3 regions of the Priestia sp. YIM B13490 genome follow, and region 2 is predicted to be linked to each of the others. Evidence: riboswitches for the same ligand, from Rfam matches in the RefSeq annotation. Region 2 holds a riboswitch; each other region holds the start of a gene.

The links. Region 2 has a riboswitch for thiamine pyrophosphate ahead of ACFX4R_RS22665 (thiamine phosphate synthase). Riboswitches for the same ligand answer to the same signal wherever they lie in the genome.
Region 1: linked by a shared signal. The riboswitch ahead of tenA (thiaminase II) and the one ahead of ACFX4R_RS22665 (thiamine phosphate synthase) in region 2 are both predicted to bind thiamine pyrophosphate.
Region 3: linked by a shared signal. The riboswitch ahead of thiC (phosphomethylpyrimidine synthase ThiC) and the one ahead of ACFX4R_RS22665 (thiamine phosphate synthase) in region 2 are both predicted to bind thiamine pyrophosphate.

Annotation. Positions count from the first base shown of each region.
Region 1 is NZ_JBHZOT010000003.1:318,457-323,507, reverse strand. Features, by position in the region: gene ACFX4R_RS11530 (sodium-dependent transporter) at 5-1,339, opposite strand; gene ACFX4R_RS11525 (hypothetical protein) at 1,516-1,698, opposite strand; gene ACFX4R_RS11520 (TspO/MBR family protein) at 2,002-2,748, opposite strand; TPP riboswitch at 2,975-3,072, shown strand; gene tenA (thiaminase II) at 3,167-3,856, shown strand; gene ACFX4R_RS11510 (aldehyde dehydrogenase) at 3,885-5,051, opposite strand, start outside.
Region 2 is NZ_JBHZOT010000009.1:74,506-79,556, reverse strand. Features, by position in the region: gene ACFX4R_RS22680 (thiazole synthase) at 1-359, opposite strand, end outside; gene thiS (sulfur carrier protein ThiS) at 365-568, opposite strand; gene thiO (glycine oxidase ThiO) at 565-1,692, opposite strand; gene ACFX4R_RS22665 (thiamine phosphate synthase) at 1,676-2,299, opposite strand; TPP riboswitch at 2,422-2,523, opposite strand; gene ACFX4R_RS22660 (hypothetical protein) at 2,686-2,901, opposite strand; gene crcB (fluoride efflux transporter CrcB) at 2,949-3,338, opposite strand; gene ACFX4R_RS22650 (fluoride efflux transporter FluC) at 3,339-3,737, opposite strand; gene ACFX4R_RS22645 (amino acid ABC transporter substrate-binding protein) at 4,079-4,900, shown strand; gene ACFX4R_RS22640 (amino acid ABC transporter permease) at 4,884-5,051, shown strand, end outside.
Region 3 is NZ_JBHZOT010000018.1:28,047-33,097, forward strand. Features, by position in the region: gene ACFX4R_RS26790 (VanZ family protein) at 1-5, shown strand, start outside; gene ACFX4R_RS26795 (hypothetical protein) at 119-307, opposite strand; gene thiC (phosphomethylpyrimidine synthase ThiC) at 285-2,054, opposite strand; TPP riboswitch at 2,168-2,282, opposite strand; gene ACFX4R_RS26805 (hypothetical protein) at 2,364-2,654, opposite strand; gene ACFX4R_RS26810 (undecaprenyl-diphosphate phosphatase) at 3,112-3,936, shown strand; cyclic di-AMP (ydaO/yuaA leader) riboswitch at 4,210-4,349, shown strand; gene ACFX4R_RS26815 (glutamate/proton symporter GltT) at 4,456-5,051, shown strand, end outside.

The sequences.
Region 1 (5,051 bases), on a different contig from region 2:
TTTTTTAATATGCAACAAGTAAGCTTAATAAAACAGCTATAATAATAATAGGCAATACGTATTTAACTAGAAAGAACCATGCGTTGAATAATTTAGCGCCTTTTGTACTTCCTGAAATAAACTCTTCATACACGGCTTCTTTTTTCATTTTAAATGTCACAAAAATCGCAATGGCTAAACTTCCCAGAGGCAGCATTAAGTTGCTCACAAAAAAGTCAGCTACGTCAAATATACTTCTGCCAAAAAGTGAGACATGTTTTAGTACACCAAACGAAAGCGCTGATGGGATACCTACCACAAACACAAGAATCCCTGATAAAGAAGCGTAGCGAGTTCGTTTTGTCTGATCGTCTTTGGTTAAAGCAGCTACGATAATTTCCAGCAGTGAGAAAGCAGACGTAAGCGTAGCAAATAGAAATAAAATTAAAAACAGTGCTAAAAAGACGGTACCAAACGGCATTTTCTCAAATACTGTTGGCAAGACCACAAACAAAAGTCCAGGTCCTTCAGTTGGCTTTAATCCAAATGAAAAAACGGCTGGGAAAATAGCCAAACCCGCCAGCAGCGAAACAAACAAGTTCAAAATAGCAATAGTCCCAGCTGAACGCGTCAAGCTTACTTTTTTCCCTAAATAAGAGCTATATGTCACCATGCAAGATAATCCCACGCAAAGCGAGAAAAACGACTGACCGAGCGCATAGAGAACAGATGACCCTGTAATGGCTGAAAAATCCGGTTTCAAAAAGAACTTTACTCCGTCCATTGCTCCGTCTAATGTTAAAGAACGCACCACGATAATGATAAAACAAATAAATAACAGCGGCATCATGTATTTATTAGCACGCTCTATTCCTTTTTGTACGCCTTTTGAAATAACAAACACTGTAATTAATAAAAACAGCGCCTGTGCACCTAATACTACATAAGGTTGGCTAATGACGGCATTGAACAACGGACCGTACTCTTTTCCGCTTAGCATACCGGTTACGCTCATAATCGTATATAAAATCACCCAGCCGCCAACGACGCTGTAAAAGGAAAGCAAAACGACACAGCTTAGTACTCCCAGCCTGCCAATCCATACCCAAGCGGATTTTGGAGCAATTGCCTTATAAGCACTAATCGCTTCTTTCCCCGTATGTCTTCCAATGATAAATTCTGCCAACAGAAGCGGCAATCCAATAAAAATCGTAAATAAAATAAACAACGCAAAAAACGCTCCACCGCCACTGGTTCCCGTTACGTATGGAAACTTCCATATCGCTCCTAGACCAATTGCTGCCCCAGCAGATGCTAAAATAAAACCGAGGCGTGAAGACCACTGATTTCCTTTACTCATATAATGTTACTCTCTCCTCTTCTAAACTCAAAACTCACCTGATTAGTACTGTACCATAAATGCAGAAGAAAATCATTCCCGTTTTACTTTTTTCTATAAAACGATATCTATATAGAATAGAAAAAATGAAGAAGCAGCTGCTTCTTCATTTTAAGGTTGGTGTTTCTATTCAAAATTTATTCTCTGTACGAGGATTCATCTCCACGGTAGGCTTCTTGATTTGAAATTTCTTCAATATGCATATGCCCTTCTCTCTCTAAACGAAGGACCGTACGCTCTGCATCTTCATAACTCTCGCACGTCACTTGTTTATATTCCATATCATCTTTATCCGTGTAAGCGACTAAATATGTTTCCATTTTAACTCCTCCTAATATAACCTGTATGTAACGTATGTTGCCTTTTTCGTTTATTTCTAAACATATAGGCTCCAAACATAAAGCCTAGCATACTATAATAGCGGAACTTCAATTTAAAAAAGTTGAATTTTTCATTATGCACCGATGCAACATGGAGGTTACACTTATGACATTTATTTTATCATTCGTACCAATTGTTGTTCCTTTTGGTATTTTAATTAGCTTAATTGCTTTTACAGCTGCTTTTTTACAATCAAAAGAGCATCATAAAAAGCTCTAGCTTACAAAAGCTAGAGCTTCTTTTTAAAAACGTCTATAGCGTTTAATCAATCCCACAATAATGGCAATTGCTAATAAAACAACTGAAATGATGACAGTAATGACAATTGGCTGATTTCCACTTTGCTTCACTGCAATGGCAATATAAGCCCAAATAAAAACAAGCGGATAAACAGCGTCTCGGTTTTTTAATGTAAACATGATGCCCAGCACAGCTCCTACCAGCAGCATAATAATCGTCCATGCTAACTCGTTTAAGCCAAGCAAGTGCTGTATTCCATTTGCTTGAAATATGACAAACACATTGACAATAGTCGCAACAGAAATCCATCCAAGATAAAGCGAAATCGGCAGACGCATAAACCATGTCGTCATTCGAGAATGCTGAATAATGGAATACACAATCATTAATGTGCCTAGAATAAAGAGCATAACTAAAAGAGATAACTTATAGTAATCGTTTTGGAAAATAAAGATCCACGCACTATTTAACAAACAGTTTAGAAAAAACCAAATGCCGATACGTGCATATATTTCCTTTTGATCTTCTCTTGCAAAAAATTGGCGTATAACCCAAATGGTTAATAATAAATAAATAACGCCCCAGATAGCAAAAGCATAACCCGCTGGTGTAAACAACGTAGGAACTTGCGCAGAAGCTTCTCCCGTTGTTTTGCCTCCTATTGGAATGGCATTTGCTAAATAATTCACAAGCAGTGTAATAGCCAAGCCTACTGTATTTAATACAGCATACAAACGAAATTTCGCCATTTTGTTCTCTCCTTTCTTCTATTTATATGGGAGTGTTTCGGAGACGAAAACGGCTCTTCCCTTCATTAATACCTCTTCTTCCCTAAAAATATGCATTTTTAAACAAAAATGATTAAAAATAGCTTTAAGAAATTTCCTCTTTAAGAAAGAAAAGCGGTTAGCACACAATTTCCCATAACGCTTTCTATTTTTCAGAATATATGGTAAGTTAAACTTAGATTAATAGGAAGTCCACTAGGGGTGCCACCGGCTGAGACAAGTTTTCTTGATCCCTTTGAACCTGATCTGGCTCATACCAGCGTAGGAAAGTGGCAATGTTCAGTTTTTACTGTCCTTTGCCACTCCGTTTATAAACGGAGTGTTTTTTATTTCCTTTATGTGCTTGTTTGTGACTTCCTCATATTAAAGGAGGATTTTGATGTCATTTTCATCTCAATTAAGACAAGAAGCAAACTATATTTACGAAGCCATTTTTAACCATCCTTTTATTAAAGGAATTGCTGAAGGAAACGTGCCAAAAGAAGCGCTTATTCACTACGTTTCTCAAGATTACGAATACTTAACAGCATTTGTTCGCATTTACGGCGCTGCTTTAACAAAATGCCGCACGCGTACCGAAATGGAAGCCTTTAATGCCGGCATTTCTACGGTATTACATAGTGAAGTACACCCTCACAATAATTTTTGTGAAGTAGCAGGCGTACGTTATGAAGACCTTCACACTGAGACGCTTTCACCGACGGCCAGCCACTACATTAACCATATGACAAGTGTTGCGCATACAGGCAGCTTAGCAGAAATCATTGCAGTGCTTCTTCCATGTCCATGGACGTACGTTGAAATTGGCCAGCGCATTACAGAACAAGTAAATCCATCTCCTTCTCATCCTTTTTATGAATGGATTCAGTTTTATAATAATGAAGAAATGAATGGCACAACACAATGGTTTTGTAACAAGCTTGATGAACTCGCCGAACAAGCTACTGAAGAAGAACGTAACCGTATGAAAGATCACTTCATCAAAAGCTGTGAACTGGAGTATTTATTTTGGGAAATGGCATATACCCAAGAAAAATGGCCGCTTTCTCAGCTTTCACTTTCAAAATAACGAAAAAGCCTCCTATCAGGAGGCTCTTTTATTTCAATAGTTTTTTGATCATTTTCAAGCTTTGTTTTTCCGAAGGATAGCGGAATGACAAATCAAACTTGGTTGTTTGAGACAGCATGCTTTTAAAATGAGTGAATGTCTGAAAGCTGTCTTTTCCATGATATTGACCCGTGCCGCTTTCTCCCACTCCGCCAAACGGCAAATATGGCGTAGCGATATGCATAAGCGTATCGTTTATACAGCCTCCTCCAAATGAAAGGCGCTCCGTTATCACGTTTTGCACATCTTCACTTTCTGTAAATAAGTAAAGAGCTAACGGCTTAGCTTTTTCTTGAACTTTATGAATGACTTCGTCTAGTGTTTCATATTCAATCATAGGAAGAATAGGCCCAAAGATTTCTTCTTGCATAACATCTGATGTCCAGCTTACTTCACTTAACACCGTAGGTTCTATTGTTAGCGTGTTTTTATTGTACCCGCCTCCAACTATAGCATTTCCGTTTTTTAAAAACTCAACTAGCCGAGTAAAATGACGCTCACTGACAATACGGCCGTAGCGGTCGCTTTCAAGTGGATTACTACCGTAAAATTGAGAAATTGCTTCGCGAAGTTTCTCTACAAGCTGCGCTTTCACTTTTTGATGCACGAGCAAATAATCAGGAGCAACGCACGTTTGGCCTGCATTCATCCCTTTACCAAACATAATTCGCTTCGCTGCAAGATCTAGGTTTGCGTCTTCATGTACAATGCACGGACTTTTTCCGCCTAGCTCAAGCGTGACTGGAATAAGCTGCTTCCCTGCTTCTTGCATAATAATTTTCCCTACATTTACACTTCCCGTAAAGAAAATATAATCAAGCGGCTGTTTTAAAAGCAGGCTCGTCGTGTCTACAGCGCCTTCAATCACCGTCACAAATGCTGGGTCAAAAGCTTCAGCCAGTAATTCTTGTATAACGCGAGATACGCTAGGCGTTAATTCAGAAGGTTTTATAATCGCCGTGTTTCCAGCGGCAATCGCTCCTACTAAAGGAGACAATGCTAATTGAAACGGATAGTTCCACGGAGCAATAATTAACGCGACTCCATACGGTTCAGGAACAATTTTCCCTTTAGAGCCCACATGTGTTAAAGCGGTTTTTACTTTTTTAGGCTTCATCCATTTTGCTAAATGCTTAAGCGTAAACCGAATCTCCTC
Region 2 (5,051 bases):
AGTTCTTCACTGGCTTTTAATGTTTCAACTGGATCAGGAAGCAGCGTTTTATCACATCCAATTACTTCTACTTTCACCATGTCACAAAGTCCAGAAGCCTTTGCTAATTTAGCAATACGTACGGCCTCTTCTGCATTTTTTGCTCCAGCAGTGTTAGGCAAAAGAGTGAAACGCTTCACATCAAGCGCTTCTAATAAATTAGGCTGATTTTGATCAAAAATATCCATTCTTCTCACAGCAAATGTTAAAATTTCTGTTTCTGACTCTTCTACCGCTTGACGCTGAGTCGTAATGTCCGGAAATTTCCCTGTCCCTAATAATAAACGTGAATTAAATGTATATTGTCCAATTTTTAACATACTCTTCATCCTCCTCCGACAAATGAAACAACTTCTAATATATCGCCATCTTTTAAGCATGCATCGCTATGTTCTTCTTTTTGCAAAATGTTCTTGTTTAGCTCAACAATTACCACTCGTTCATGCAGGTTCTGAGCCTGCAACAAGTGCTCGACCGTTTCAATTTCATCTCCAAAAGTAACGGTCTTACCATTAATGATTAGATTCAATGAACTCCCTCCATTACTCTTGTTAGCTGAAATGATGTAAAAAATGAATGATTCAGCTTTTTCCCTAACAAAGCATCAGCCATAATTTTTCCAGTTGCAGCACTTAATAAAATACCGTTTCGGTAGTGGCCAAACGCCATGTGTAGATTCGCTATTTCAGGATGCTCTCCTAAATAAGGCCAGCCATCATTTGTTTGTGGACGAAGACCAGCCCATGCTTTTTCAAATGTGGCTTCTTTAATAGCTGGCAGAAGCGCCGAAGCTTTATTCAGCAAAAATTGAATACCTTGTGCAGAAACCGTCTTGGTAAAGTCATGCTGTAGCTTAGTTGCCCCGATTATGATTCTTCCACCAGTCTTAGGCACTAAGTAAAAACCTTCATCTAAAAAAATCGTTTTAGAAAGCAGCGGCTTATGACTTCGAAGAGCAATACACTCCCCTTTTACGGGAAACACGCGGCCTAAATGTTCAGAAGAAATAAAGCGTTTAGCCCATGAGCCTGCTGCAATAACTACTTTTTCTCCGTAAAAAGAGCCTCTGGACGTCTGTACACCTTTTACTGTTTCATTTTCCATAATAAGAGAATGAACATCACAGTATTCGAATATATCTGCTCCGTGATACAAGGCTCCATGAGCAAGAGCTTGCGTTAACTTAGCCGGAGCTAGCTGGCCGTCCCCCGGTATTGTAATGGCTCCGTATATGTCTGGAGAGAGACCGGGTTCTAACAAACGCGCTTCTTTTACATCGATCCATCTTACATGTTCATCCCATCGGTGGTGCTGAGCGGCTTTTTTCTTTAATACGTGTGCATCTTCTTCTGTTACAGCGACTTTTAATAAGCCTTTTTGAATGAGCTCTACGTCGATGGCCGTTTTTTCTTTTAGTTCCTTCACCAGCTCAGGAAACATGCTTCTGCTCTTAATAGCAAGGTCTAAAAGAGGACCTTCTTCATCAATTTCAGCTTGAGCACCTAAAATACCAGCTGCTGCACTTGAAGCTTCACAACCAATTTGATTTCGTTCAAGAATGGCCACTGATGCTCCTTGTTTTGACAAATGATAAGCGATAGAAGAGCTGATTATGCCTCCTCCGACTAACAGTACATCATAATGCTGCTTCATTTTCTCCACCTCCAGATGTCCATATATGAGAATATTGTTTAATCGCTTTAAGGGGATTTTGCGCAAGCATGACACCAGACATCACAGCTATACCGTGTGCTCCTGTTTGAAGCACCTCTTTGGCATTTACAGGTGTAATTCCTCCAATGGCAATAACCGGTATCTGTACAGCATCTACTACTTCTTTTAGTGCTGCTACCCCTCGACTTTTTAATCCTTTTTTTGAATGTGTTGAATAAATATGTCCGTATAGAATGTAGTGGGCACCATCTTTTTCAGCTTCTAAAGCCTCTTCCACAGAGTGAACTGATTTTCCGACAATAAGAGAAGGAAATACGTCTCTAACACACGAAACATCTAAACTATGATAGGCAAGCTGTACGCCTTTTGCTTTTAAAGCATGCGCTACATCAACTCGGTCATTTACAATAATTTTAGAGAGACAAAATGGCAGGCTTTCTAGCAAACATTGAATCTGCTTTGCCGTTTTCTTTTTTTCTCTAATATGAATGGCACCCGCAAAAGGCTCAATAGCCGTTAAAATGTCCCGAACCTCTTCAATTGGCTGCTTATCTGTTGTAACGACATGAAATTTAGGAATATCCATATGATCGAAACCTTTCCGTTCAGAATAAAGAGAAATTTCAATCACTTCATCTTGTGTAGAGGGCTTTATTCCATACAAAAAAACCACTCTACAACGTAGAGTGGTTAGCATGCATCGTTATGTAAACATGATCGCCACTTCCCTACGCTGGTACAAACCAGATCAGGTTCAAAGGGTCCGAAATACATTCGTCTCAGCTTCAAAAAGCTCCCCTAGTGATTGCTATTTATTGATTTTGTTTTCGCACTTAAAATTATAACACAACTAGATGTAAATACAATATCTCTTTATGCTCTTACGGCTCTCTTCCTTTTATAGATGTATCTTTTAAGCTTCTTTACTAAGTAAGAGGTCCGGCGCACCGCATCATTCTGCTTTTTATATGATTAGTAATCGGTATAGTCGTCAAATTCTTCCTTGTCTTTTTCCTTTTTCCGATCCCATATAAACAGCAGGAGTAACATAATAAAAGTTAGAATATAAAAACCGTAAAAAATAAATGCCGCCACAACATTTATAAATAAAAATAAAAAACCGATGATCTGACCTGCAACAGCTACAATCAACAAAATGTATTTCCAAACTTCTGCTTTTCTATCCATTCTCTACTTCTCCGTCTTTTTGTTTTTCCCTACTAGAAACGTTCTCTTTACTTAAATAAAAACGTTCCTGCCAGTAAACCGACTGTAAATAAACCAACTGTTCCCAATGCTGAAATCCCCACATACGCCAGCATTTTCCGATAAGATTTTTCTCGAATTAACTGTACGGTTTCCACACTGAACGTTGAAAAAGTGGTAAAGGCACCAAAAAAACCAATGCCAATCATTAAAAATATTGAATCATCATAAGCATGACTCGGAACCTTTCCATAATAACTACCGTAAAAAAGACCAAGCCCAAACGCACCAAGCAAGTTTACAAACAGCATTGATACTGGAAAAGGAGGGTTTGAAACTGTTTTTGTAACTTTTAAACCCAAAAGATAACGGCATATTCCTCCAGCTGCCCCGCCAAGTGCCAAGCTCACTATGCTCATTTACTTCACCTCATGTACTTTCACTAAATTTTTCCCTGCCGCTTCACCGCATAGATAGCCTGCTAAAGCAAGAAGGATTCCACCTACTAAAGAGACCATTACATAAATGGCTCCCCAAAATAAATGGTGCTGAGTGAGAGAAATGACGTCTCCTGCAAACGTTGAATACGTTGTAAAACCGCCGCATACGCCAACTCCTAGTCCAAGCTTTATCCATTCTTTTGGCTTTTTCCACACAAAAAATCCTGTTAATAGGCCTAGTATGAAGCTTCCTAATAGGTTTTCAATTACCGTTCCTATTGGATAGCCCGTATATAATAAGGAAAGATTCAGCAAATAACGTGCATATGTACCAGCGATAGCACCAAAGGCAATTGAGATTAAGTTTATGGCTTTCATCATATCGCTCCGTTTCATAAATTCTTCTTTAAGTGTACCATAAGGAATTTATTTCTACCTTAACATTTAACTATATGTTTATTGCACCAAAAGTCATGAAAAAATGAAAGAGAAAATCGTCGCATGAAACTTCCTTTTTACTCCTCAAATTTCCCTTAAAAATCCACTTAATCCAAATTTTAAAACCTTTCTGTATCCTTATGATAAACCGTGTATAGAAGGTATATTTCCCTTATTTTAAGTCACATTAATCGTATAAGTTTTTTTTGTTGACTTTTGCTGTGTTCTTGTTTAGTATCACAGAGTATCATTTCCTATCAGAATACTAGGGGGTTTAGAAAATGAAGAAATTTGCTGCACTTTTGTCGCTACTATTAGCTTTCACAGTTGTGCTTGCCGCATGCGGTTCTAGCTCAAAAAATGAAGCAAACAATGGAGACAATAAATCTTCACAAGAGGATTTATATAATAAAGTGAAAAAAGATGGCGTATTAACAATTGGAACTGAAGGTACATACCCTCCGTTCACTTTTCATGATGACAAACAAAAGCTAACTGGGTTTGATGTAGAATTGGCTCAAGAAGTAGCTAAACGTCTTGGCGTAAAAGCTGAGTTCAAAGAAACACAGTGGGATGGCATGTTTGCCGGATTAGATGCTAAACGCTTTGACATGATTGCTAACGAAGTGGGTATTCGTGAAGATCGTCAAAAGAAATACGATTTCTCTGATCCATACATCCAGTCAGGCGCTGTATTAATTGTTCGTAAAGACGAAAAAGATATCAAATCATTTAAAGATTTAAAAGGAAAAAAATCAGCGCAGTCATTAACAAGTAACTATAAAGACATGGCTCAATCTTATGGTGCAAACATTACGAGTGCTGAAGGTTTTGCTCAAGCAGTAGAACTAATGAGCGCAAACCGTGTTGATGCTACAATCAACGATAAATTATCGTTCCTTGACTATAAGAAAAAACACCCTAACGCACCTATCAAAATCGCGGATGAAAAATCCGATGGTGCTGCAAGCGGCTTTATGTTTAGAAAAGACAGCGGTAAGTTAGTGGATGAAGTAAACAAAGCATTGAAAGATATGAAAAAAGACGGAACATACGCAAAAATTTCTAAGAAATGGTTTGGCGAAGATGTTTCTCCTAAATAATATTTTTCCTGATGGAGAGCGATTGAATCAATTGATTTCAATCGCTCAATCATCTCTCTTACCAATGCTAAAGGGAGCTATTCAATATTCTATTCCACTAACATTAATAAGCTTTGCCATAGGCATTGTGTTAGCTGTTTTAACAGCACTT
Region 3 (5,051 bases), on a different contig from region 2:
GATAAAGAGATGGAGACATAACTGAATCAATAGCTAGAAAGCAGCTACAGATATGAAGTCTACGTTTACCATCACAATGAAAAGATCCGAACGATGAATCGTTCGGATCTTTCTTCAACTAAAATACTTTTGTCCTAGCCACTGCCTCTTGTTGATAGAAACACTTAATGCAGCGTCTTACGGAAGAATGTGAGGATTCAACGATAATGTGCTGACAATTTTGCTGAACAAATAATAACTTTCTTTCAAGCTGCTTAATTTGTTCTTTAAGCTGTTCTACTTCATTATTGATAGATATTTGAACCACTGTTAACAAACTCTTTAGCTTTTTCTTTCATTCCTTCTTTTCTTACTTCGTTTACATCTTTTTCATTTTCTTGAGCCATGTTACGAATATCTTGAGAAATACGCATCGAACAGAATTTAGGTCCACACATTGAACAGAAATGGGCTGTTTTAGCACCTTCAGCGGGAAGTGTTTCATCGTGATATTCTTTTGCGCGCTCTGGATCTAGTGACAGGTTAAATTGATCATTCCATCTAAATTCAAATCTTGCTTTAGACAGCGCGTTATCGCGTTTTTGTGCTCCTGGATGGCCTTTTGCTAGGTCAGCGGCATGCGCAGCAATTTTATAGGTGATAACGCCTTCTCGAACGTCTTCTTTATTTGGCAGACCTAAATGTTCTTTTGGGGTTACGTAGCAAAGCATAGCTGTCCCAAACCAGCCAATCATTGCAGCCCCGATACCTGATGTAATATGGTCATAGCCTGGAGCGATGTCGGTTGTAAGCGGTCCAAGAGTATAGAAGGGAGCTTCTTGGCATATTTCCATTTGTTTATCTACGTTTTCTTTGATGAGGTGCATAGGGACATGTCCAGGGCCTTCAATCATAACTTGAACATCGTGTTTCCAAGCAATTTTAGTTAATTCACCAAGCGTTTCTAATTCACCGAACTGTGCCTCATCATTAGCATCTGCAATGGAACCAGGACGCAGCCCATCGCCAAGCGAAATAGAAATATCGTATGCTTTACAGATTTCACAGATTTCTTCAAAGCGAGTATATAAAAAGTTCTCTTCATGATGAGCTAAACACCACTGCGCCAAGATGGATCCTCCGCGTGAAACAATACCTGTCGTACGTTTCGCTGTCAGAGGAATATAGCGTAAAAGAACACCTGCGTGAATAGTAAAGTAATCAACACCTTGCTCCGCTTGTTCAATTAATGTATCGCGATATGCTTCCCACGTTAGATCTTCTGCAACACCTTTTACTTTTTCAAGCGCTTGGTAAATAGGAACAGTCCCTACAGGAACAGGCGAGTTGCGGATAATCCATTCGCGCGTTGTGTGGATATCCTTTCCTGTTGATAAATCCATAATTGTATCGGCTCCCCAACGCGTTGCCCATGTCATTTTTTCTACTTCATCTTCAATAGCTGAACGAATAGCTGAATTTCCGATATTAGCATTGATTTTCACGTGGAATTTGCGGCCGATAATCATCGGTTCGCTCTCAGGGTGATTGATATTATTAGGGATAATGGCACGTCCTCTTGCTACTTCTTCACGCACGACTTCAGGATCCATCTGTTCACGAATAGCGATAAATTCCATTTCGGGCGTGATGATTCCTTTTTTCGCATAGTGCATTTGCGTTACATTTTGATTTTTTTTCGCGCGCAAAGGTAAACGATTAGTGATAAAGCGCTCGTACTGATCTCTTGGATCACCATCATAATAACCGTTATCCTGTGGCTGAACCGTACGGCCTTGATATGTTTCTACATCGTTTCGTTCTGCAATCCACTTTTCGCGCAGAGCCGGTAATCCTTTTTGTAAATTAATTTCATAACAGGGATCTGTATAAACACCACTCGTGTCGTATACACGTACGGGATTATTTTCTTCTTCCCCAAAAGATCCTGTAGTAGGAGACTGATGGATTTCACGCATAGGCACTTTAAGATCTTCTCTGGATCCTTGGACATATACTTTGTGACTGTTTGGAAAAGGCTTTTTCATAGAAACTGATACATTTTGTTTTGACATTACATATTCCTCCGGTTTCGCATAAAGTGTAGCTATACCGAACCATAAAAAAATCGGGTTCTGTGATAGACAGAACCCGATGGAATAGGCGAAAAAAGAATAAACATATACTATTCTTTTCAAGACTACTTCCCTCCGCTGGTATAACCCAAATCAGGTTCAAAGGGTTAAAGAGTTTTATAGCACTCTTCTCTCAGTCTGAGCTATCAGACACCCCTAGTAGAAATAACATTTAAATTATTCAATTTACGGCTTAAGTTTACCATCATTCGGTAAAAAATCAACCCTTAAATAAAAAAAGCTAGACAATCAACGTTGTCTAGCAGCATCGATTGCAATCACAATAGCTGTAATAATGTGCATAACAAACCCTAAAAATGGAATCCAAGCAACCAGTGAAGTAACAATCCCTAGTATGTTTCCATACGCAGATAACCCTCGTCTATTAGCTAAAATGAGTGTGATAGCATGAAGAATAAATCCAATAAAAAGAGGAGTATAACTAAAGCCCATAACAATCCCCGCGCCAATTAAAGGAATTCCCAGCAAGGCTTCATACCCAGCAGTGACCCATTTCATTGTACGTACATTTCCATTCATAGTAAAAAGCCTCCTAAAAAAGATACTACTATATACGAGAAAAGAGAGAAAAAAGTTTCAAATTACTTAGGGGATATGTCGTATAAGCAAGCACTAGTTGATTAAAATGATAGATGACAGTAAAGGGGATGGAAAAAACATAATGATTTAGTCATTTTTTCACACTAAAGAAAAATAGTCTAGATGATTCATTTTTAGCTAAGGACCCGGAATTTATACCGAACATAGCGACTGCTTTTTAAAACAAATAAAAGCTGATATCTTGTTTTTTGGTTATAGCATGTAGGGTTTTTATTACAAATTATTAAAGATTCTTATCTTTTTGCAAATACACATTGTATTTCATAGTTTTAACAATTATGATAAAAAAGCAAGTGTCAAAATAGGAAAATAGTTGAGCATGGAAAACGAAGCGATAAGCTTATTAATTTGAAAGAAAGGCAAGGTATATAGCTTTATGTGGGAAATTATTGTAGCAATCATTTTAGGGATTGTAGAAGGTTTAACAGAGTTTGCTCCTGTTTCGTCAACTGGGCATATGATTATTGTGGATGACCTGTGGTTAAATTCAAAAGAATTATTTTCATCTCCCGTAGCTAATACATTTAAAATTGTTATTCAGCTAGGGTCGATCTTAGCAGTAGTAGTTATTTTTAAAGATCGTTTCATTAATTTATTAGGATTGGGAAAAAAGCCAGCCGCTCCAATTGGACCGACAAATCGTTTGAATTTAATGCAAGTAATTGTTGGTCTGTTACCCGCAGGAGTGTTAGGTCTTTTGTTTGATGATTACATTGATGAACATTTGTTTTCTTTAAATACGGTGCTAATTGGCTTAGTAGTCGGAGCTGTATTAATGATTCTAGCAGATTTGTTTGGACCTAAACGTCCGCGTGTAGAGACGGTGGACCAAATGTCTTATGGACAAGCACTGGGTATAGGACTGTTTCAATGTATTGCTCTTTGGCCAGGTTTTTCTCGTTCAGGCTCCACGATTTCAGGAGGGGTTCTTCTTGGAATGAGCCATAAGGCAGCGGCAGATTTTACATTTATTATGGCAGTGCCAATCATGGCAGGAGCAAGTGGACTTTCATTGGTTAAAAACTGGCAGTATTTCACATCAGATGCACTACCGTTTTTTATTGCTGGTTTTATCAGCGCCTTTATTTTTGCGCTGGTGTCTATTCGCTTTTTCCTGAAATTAATTAATCGTATCAAATTAGTACCATTTGCACTATATCGAATTGTGTTAGCAGCTATTCTATATTTTGTATTTTTATAAAATAAACATGCGTGTTCTTTAGTCCCTTAAACTTCTAATAGAGACTCAAAGAGCAAGAAAAAGCTATTGCAACATTGCAATAGCTTTTTTGTATAAATATATATTATCGCCTTTTGAAAGCGTTTTATAAACATGGGTATTGACAAAACGTGTCGAAAAATAGTAAATTAATATTTGTGCAGTATAAAGTTAAGTAAAAGTAAGACTTCTGTTTAGTTTTATTGACTGTAAAAAACGTATGACAACGTATAGATCGTTTTAATTTTATAAAAACTGAATAATAAGCTTAATCGTATAGAGCGGGGGAATCATTATCGGCAGTAAAGCTGCCTTGGGGTGAATCCTTACAAAAGGTAGGAAACTCTCAATTCCGAATCCGACAGTTAACCCCGTTTGCTTTATTGAGAGAAAGAGCCCAAAATAGCGTAAGTAAAAGGCTGTTCTTTCTTAAGAATAGTCTTTTTTTGTTTTTTCAGAAAAGTATATACAAATGTCATACATCTTTGGGGAGGTACATCTATGAAAAAAATTCGTTTTGGTTTGGCTACGCAGATTTTTACCGGATTAATCCTCGGTGTTCTTGTAGGGGTAATTTGGTTTAACGATCCGCGTGTAGTAACATACCTACAGCCGCTAGGAGACCTATTTTTAAGATTAATTAAGATGATTGTTATTCCAATTGTTATCTCAAGCTTAGTCGTTGGAGTTGCAGGAGCAGGGAGCGGCAAACAGGTCGGAAAGCTCGGCGTTAAAACCATTCTCTATTTTGAAATTATTACGACTTTTGCAATTATAATCGGTGTATTGGTTGCTAATATTTTTCATCCTGGGCAAGGTGTAGACATTCATTCAGCACAGAAGAGTGATATTTCACAATATGTTGAAACATCCAAACAGCAAGAAGGAAAGTCAGTGGCTGAAACTTTCTTACACATTGTTCCGACAAACTTTTTCCAGTCAATTGTTGAAGGAGATATGCTAGCAATTATCTTCTTTACAGTGTTATTTGCACTAGGAGTAGCGGCAATTGGGGAAAGAGGAAAGCCAGTTGTACAATTCTTCGACGGTGTTTCTCACGCAATGTTTCACGTGGTAAACCTTGTAATGAAAGTGGC